2 regions of the Methylobacterium synurae genome follow, and region 2 is predicted to be linked to the other one. Evidence: riboswitches for the same ligand, from Rfam matches in the RefSeq annotation. Region 2 holds a riboswitch; the other holds the start of a gene.
The links. Region 2 has a riboswitch for thiamine pyrophosphate ahead of thiC (phosphomethylpyrimidine synthase ThiC). Riboswitches for the same ligand answer to the same signal wherever they lie in the genome.

Region 1 (3,401 bases), 540 kb from region 2:
CGGCGCCACGAGCCGCGCCACGGCGCGCCGCACCAGCGGCAGCACGAGCAGCAGGGTCGGGAAGGCGACGAGCCAGGAGACGCCCCAGGCCCGCGGCCAATGCCACAAGGCGTCGGGGGTCGGCCCGAGGCTGAGCAACGTCGCGATTGCCGAGACGATACACGTCATCATCACCGACAGCAGCAGGGCGGTGAGGAGCGGCGCGGCGGAGGCCGGCAAGCGGCGCGGAGCGGGAAAGGACAGCATGGCACGTCTTTCGGAACGGGCGATCGGCCCGGACGAGGCATTGCGCACCCGCCCGGCGATAAAACCGCCCGGGGAGTGCGTTGCCTGACGTGAGACGCTTACGGCCTGCCGGGATGGAGCCCGGCGACGACATCAGCCTTAGCAGGCGCGAAGTCGAGTGCCAAGGTCGAGTGCCAATCCGGCGGGCCGGTCGCCCGCTGCCAAGCCTTACTCTCAAGCCTTGCCCTGGCAGGGCGCAGAGCCCATGTCAGAGCCATGTCCGACCAGCCTCGCCCCGCCCCCGCTCCGATGCCCACGGCCGCGGCGGACGGATCGGAGGCGAGCGACATCCCGATCGGCCTGTTCCGCGATTGCGTGGCCCTGCGCGACTGGCTGCTCAGCGAAGGCGCGCGGCTGCCGGAATCCGGCGATCTCCTCGCCGGCATGGCCGAGCGGCTGAACGCGCTCGGCGTGCCGGTCGACCGGGCCACCACCGCCATCGACGCGCTGCACTCGGACTATTCCGGCGTCGGCCGGTTCTGGACCCGGGAGGACGGCGTCAGCTTCCGCCTCTTCCCGCACGGCGAGGTCACCGAGCAGGCGCTCGCCCGCAGCCCCTTCGCCCATGTCTACGGCACCGGCGAGTGGCTGATCCTCGACCTGCGCGAGACGCCGGACGACCGTTACAGCATCATCCCCGAACTCAAGGCGGCGGGCTACACCCATTACATCACCGTGCCGCTGTTCTTCACCAACGGGACCAAGAACGGCGTCACCTTCGCGACCCGGGATCCGCGCGGCTTCGGCGACGACGACCTGGCGATCATGCGATTCATCATCCCGACCCTGTCGGCGGTGATGGAGATGCGCGGCCTCAACGCCCGGCTCGACCACGTGCTGCGGGTCTATGTCGGCGACGGGCCGCACCAGGCGATCCTGGCCGGCTTCATCCGCCGCGGCCAGGTCGAGCGGATCCGCTCGGCGATCCTGTTTGCCGACATGCGCGGCTACACCCACCTCACCGACGCGCTCACCCCCGAGGCCTCGGTGGAATTGCTGAACACCTATTTCGACTGCCTCGTCCCGCCGATCGAGAGCGAGGGCGGCGAGGTGCTGAAATACATGGGCGACGGGCTTCTCGCGATCTTTCGCGAGAGCGGCGACGATCTCGGCGGCGCGGCGCAAGGCGCGCTCTCGGCCGCGCAAGCCGCACTCCGCCGGGTCGAGGAGGCCAACCGCGCCGGGCGCTTCCCCACCCGCATCGAGATCGGCATCGCGCTCCACCACGGCGAGGCGGCCTACGGCAATGTCGGCTCCGGCGCGCGGCTCGACTTCACGGTGATCGGCCGCGACGTGAACCTCGCCAGCCGGCTCGCCAAGCTCAACAAGGTCCTGTCCGAACCGCTCCTGATGTCGAAGCCCTTCGTCGACTTCCTGTGGGGCGATCCGGAACTCCTCGGCACCCACCCCCTCGACGGCATCGCCGAGGAGATGGCGATCTATCGTCCGGGGAAAGGGGCCTGACCGAAGGCGGTTGACGAACACGAGCCGGCTCGCCACATTCCGGCCGTTCCAGGGAGATCCCCGGCAAGGGGCTGAGACACCGCTGGACCTGTGGCCCCTCTGGCCCGGTCGGCGCGGAAATCCTTCGAACCTGATCCGGCTCATACCGGCGTAGGGATTGGACAGGTCCGTCAGGACCGCGCGCGCATCATCCGGCAATCGGGCGCCGTCCACTCTCTTCGGGCCACCGTGGAGACGAGGGTGCACGCGCAGACGATCGGACGGCGAGGCGGACCGTCCGAGACCCCAGACATCGACCGGCTGCCGGACCGCGCGGACGTGGCGGTGATCGGCGCCGGGCTGATCGGCCTGTCGATCGCGTGGCGTCTGGCGTGTGCCGGTCTCGCCGTCGCGGTGATCGAGCGGGGCAGGGCTGGCGACGGCGCCAGCCTCGCGGCCACCGGTATGCTGGCGGCCGCGGCCGAGCACGAGCCGGGCGGCGAGATCCTGTCGCCGCTCTGCCTCGAGAGCCAGCGCCTCTGGCATCCCTTTCGCGATGAGCTGGAAGCCGAATCCGGCCTGACCATCGATTACCGCCGCGAAGGCACCCTCGTCATCGCACTGGGCCGCGACGAGGTCGAGCGCTTGCGCTTCCGCCACGACCTGCAGCGCCGCGACCACCTCGCCGTCGAGTGGTTGTCCGGACCGGCGGTGCGCACCCGCGAGCCGGGCCTGCGCCCCACCGTCACCGCCGGCCTGTTCTGTCCCGACGACCACCAGGTCGATCCTGCCCGGGTGATGGCCGCCTTGCGCCAGGCGTTTCGTAGAGCCGGCGGCCGGCTGATCGAGGAGACCGCCGTCACCGCGCTCGTCCGCGAGGCCGGCCGGGTCACCGGCATCGAGACGAAAGCGGGTTCCCTGCGCGCCGGTATCGTCGTGCTCGCCTCCGGCGCCTGGGCCGGGGAGGGGAGCCTGGTGCCGGATCTCGCGCTCCCGGTGCGCCCGCTCAAGGGCCAGTCGATGGCGCTCCAGATGACGCCGCGCAGCGGCTCCCTCGCGCATGTGGTCTGGACCGAGCAGGTCCACATGGCGCCGAAGGGCGACGGTTCGCTCATCGTCGGCGCCACCGTGGAGGAGACCGGCTTCGATCCGCACCTCACCGCCGGCGGTGTCTTCGCCCTGCTGGAGGGCGCCCGCCGTGCCTTGCCGGGGGTGGAGGAGATGCAGGTTTCAGGCATCTGGAGCGGCTTTCGCCCGACCTCCGACGACGACGCCCCGATCCTCGGCGAGGCCCTGCCCGGCCTGGTGCTCGCTGCCGGCCACCACCGTAACGGCTACCTCCTGGCGCCGGTCACCGCCGAGGCCGTCTCCACCCTGATCCTGCACGGCGAGACGCTGCCGGTGGCCGCCCCCTTCGGCGTCGCCCGGTTCGCGCGTGCTTCCGGAGTCCCAGCATGAAGCTCCTCGTGAACGGCGAGCCCCGCGACAGCGAGGCCGCCACCCTCGACGCCCTCTGGCGCGCGGAGACCGCCGATCTCGACCTGCCTGGCCCCCAGGGCTTCGCCATCGCGCTGAACGGCGCGGTGGTGCGCCAGCGCGACTGGGCGGGCACGGCGCTCTCGGAGAACGATCGCGTCGAGATCGTGCGCGCCATGCAGGGCGGGTAGTGAGTG
Region 2 (3,401 bases):
GACTCGTGAACGGAGATCCGCGGGATCAGGTCGCGCGAGCGGAGGCGAGGCCCGGTGCCGGGGTGGCGCGCTCCTCGCCGACGAGGTGGAAGGCGGCGGGCCGGCGGAACAGGAACCGGGCCGGGGTGTGGCGGACCAACCGCTCGATCCCGAGGGGCACGGCCACCGCGGTCGCGGTGACGAGGAGCGAGACGACCCCGACATCGGCGATGATCCCGCTCTTCACCAGCACCGTGCGCAACCCCGCCATCGGCAGGAAGAAGGCGAGGTAGATCACGATCGAGCGCTCGCCGCAGGCCCGGAGCATCGCCGTGACGGGGCCGCCGGCCCGGGTCAGCAGGGCCGCGGCGCTCACGATGGCGAGCGCGCCGGCGGCTCCCAGCACCAGGCTCACCCCCGGCAGGCCGGCCAGGTTCGGATGAGACGGGAAGCCGGTCGGCGTGAAGACCAGCGCCCCCTCGATCCCCGCCCAGGCGGCGAGGCCGACGAGCGCGAGGCCCGACCGCGCCCGCACCCAGTCGGCCAGCGCGAAGATGCGGGCCGCGAAGAGATAGCCGGCGACGAAGTAGACGAAGCGGGCGCAGAATTCGTCGATGAGGGTCGAGCCGGTATGGACCGGGGCCAGTTGCAGCAGGGCGGCGCCGATCAGCAGCACCGGGCCGGGCACCCGGCGCAGCAGCTTCACGGCGACCGAGAACACCGCCAGCAGGTAGATGAACCAGAGGGTCGAGTAGGGCTCGATCAGGCCGTGGGCGAGATGGGCGAGGAACGCGCCCGGGCCCGCCCCCTCGGTGATCTGGCCGTACTTCACCGCCGATTGGAGCACCATCCACAGCAGGTAGAAATAGGCGAAGTGGACGATGCGCCGGTCGGAAAAGAGGCGCCAGTCGCGATCGACCACGCGGCCGACGAACAGGCCCGACAGGAGGAAGAAATCGGGAATCCGGAACGGTTTGGCGAATTCCACGACGTGGTGCATGAAGCCCTCGCCCCCCATCGCCTCGCCGACCCCGAGGGTGGAGTGCATCATCACCACCAGGATGATGCAGATGCCCTTGGCGACGTCGACCCAGGCGAGGCGCCCCGTCTCCGGCGCGGCGTGCGGGCGGACCGGCGGGCGGACCGGATCGTCCGGCCGGACCGAGAGGGCGGGTTCGGTGTTGGGACGGGCGGACATCGGGCGTCTCCACGAGGACGGCCCCGAGGCTCGCAGGGAGACGTAAAGATCGGAGCCGGACCGGCCGGTCGAATCGCGCGAAGAATCGTCGGGATCGATTCACCCTGCTGCCGAAGACCCGGCGTCTCTCAACGAAAGCTCCGCTTGGTCTCCCGCCGCGTCCGGGTCATCCGCGTCGCGGTGTGGAAATCGTCCGGCTTGCCGCGCACCCAGGCGAGGAAGCGGGCGATCTCCGGCTCGGCCCGCAGGCTCTCGACGTCGCTGAGGCGACGCGCCAGCTCGGCCTCGCTGTGGCGGGCATGGATCGCGGAGTGGCAGATCTGGTGCAGCTGCACCGTCTCGCCATGGGTGCCGCCCTTGAGCTTCGGCGTCAGGTGGTGCCGGCTCTGGCGGGCGCCGGGCGGGATCGGCCGCTCGCAGAGCGGGCAGATCACCGGGTTGCGGGCGCCCGGGCCGTGCGTGGAGGGATCGTCGTCGCGCCAGCGCCGGTCACGGCGTCCCAAGGCCAACTCCTGAAAGACGGGGAAGTCCCCCGTATCTGGGGCGCCGGCTGGGCGGGGTTCAAGGCCGCGCAACCGCCACCGCGGCCGCCGGGATGCCGCAGCGTTCCTTCAACCCGCGATTGACAAACCCCACCCGCCGCCGGACAGTGGTGCCGTTACCGAGGGGAGCCCCCGCCGACAGGGGCTGAGATTGGACGAGCGTGCGTCCTGACCCTTGAACCTGATCCGGTTCGTACCGGCGGAGGGACGGGAACCTGCCATGATCGACGTTGCCCGTGCGTCCTCGCGCCTCGAGGCCGGATCGTCTCCCCCGGAGAGATCCATGAACGCACCGATCCTCGCCAAAGATCTTCCAACGAGCGTCACCACCGGGCCGATCACCGGCTCGGCGAAGGTCTATGCGTCGCCCAGGGACCGCCCCGACTTGGCGGTGCCCTACCGGGAGATCGTGCTGACCGATCCGGGCGAGGCGCCCGTGCGGGTCTACGATCCCTCCGGCCCCTATACCGAGACGGGCGCCCGCATCGACCTGCAATCCGGCCTGCCCGAGATCCGCGCCCCCTGGATCGAGACGCGCGGCTATGCGGCGGTGGCGCCCCGGGCGGTGAAGCCCGAGGATAACGGCTTCGTGGCCGAGGACAGGCTGGTGGCGCCGTGCCCGGCCGCCCGCACGATCCGCCGGGGCGGCCCGGGCCAGAGGGTCACCCAGTACGAGTTCGCGCGGGCCGGGATCGTCACCGACGAGATGATCTACGTCGCCCATCGTGAAAACCTGTGCCGCGAGGCGATGCTGGCGCAGGCCGAGGGCGCGCTCGCCGATGGCGAGAGCTTCGGGGCGGCGATCCCGCCCTTCATCACCCCCGACTTCGTGCGCGACGAGGTGGCGCGCGGGCGGGCGATCATCCCGGCCAACATCAACCACACCGAACTCGAGCCGATGGCGATCGGCCGCAACTTCCTCGTCAAGATCAACGCCAATATCGGCAACTCGGCGGTCACCTCCTCGGCGGCCGACGAGGTCGAGAAGATGGTGTGGGCGATCCGCTGGGGCGCCGACACCGTCATGGACCTGTCGACGGGGCGCAACATCCACAACATCCGCGGCTGGATCCTGCGCAACGCGCCCGTGCCGATCGGCACGGTGCCGATCTACCAGGCGCTGGAGAAGGTCGGCGGCGACCCGCTCAAGCTCGACTGGGAGGTGTTCAAGGATACCCTGATCGAGCAGGCCGAGCAGGGGGTGGATTACTTCACCATCCATGCCGGCGTGCGCCTCGCCCATGTGCCGCTCACCGCGCGGCGGGTCACCGGCATCGTCTCGCGCGGCGGCTCGATCATGGCGCGCTGGTGCCTCGCCGGGCACCGGGAATCGTTCCTCTACGAGCGCTTCGAGGAGATCTGCGACATCTGCCGCGCGTACGACGTGTCGTTCTCCCTCGGCGACGGCCTGCGCCCGGGCTCGATCGCGGACGCCAACGACGCGGCGCAATTCGCCGAGCTGGAGACCCTGGGCGAACTGACCAAGATCGCCCATGCCAAGGGCTGCCAGGTGATGATCGAGGGCCCCGGCCACGTGCCGATGCACAAGATCAAGGTCAACATGGAGAAGCAGCTCGCCGAGTGCGGCGAGGCGCCGTTCTACACGCTCGGCCCGCTCACCACCGACGTGGCGCCGGGCTACGACCACATCACGTCCGGCATCGGCGCGGCGATGATCGGCT

Region 1: it holds a riboswitch for thiamine pyrophosphate, as region 2 does, so the genes downstream of both, thiO (glycine oxidase ThiO) here and thiC (phosphomethylpyrimidine synthase ThiC) in region 2, are expected to answer to the same signal.

What each region holds. Positions count from the first base shown of each region.
Region 1 covers NZ_JAAQRC020000001.1:5,518,487-5,521,887, forward strand. Annotated here, with positions in the region: gene HBB12_RS25350 (DUF2798 domain-containing protein) at 1-246, opposite strand, end outside; gene HBB12_RS25355 (adenylate/guanylate cyclase domain-containing protein) at 502-1,749, shown strand; TPP riboswitch at 1,791-1,924, shown strand; gene thiO (glycine oxidase ThiO) at 1,990-3,186, shown strand; gene thiS (sulfur carrier protein ThiS) at 3,183-3,395, shown strand.
Region 2 covers NZ_JAAQRC020000001.1:4,981,978-4,985,378, reverse strand. Annotated here, with positions in the region: gene HBB12_RS22860 (acyltransferase family protein) at 26-1,177, opposite strand; gene HBB12_RS22855 (restriction endonuclease) at 1,306-1,680, opposite strand; TPP riboswitch at 1,832-1,944, shown strand; gene thiC (phosphomethylpyrimidine synthase ThiC) at 2,003-3,401, shown strand, end outside.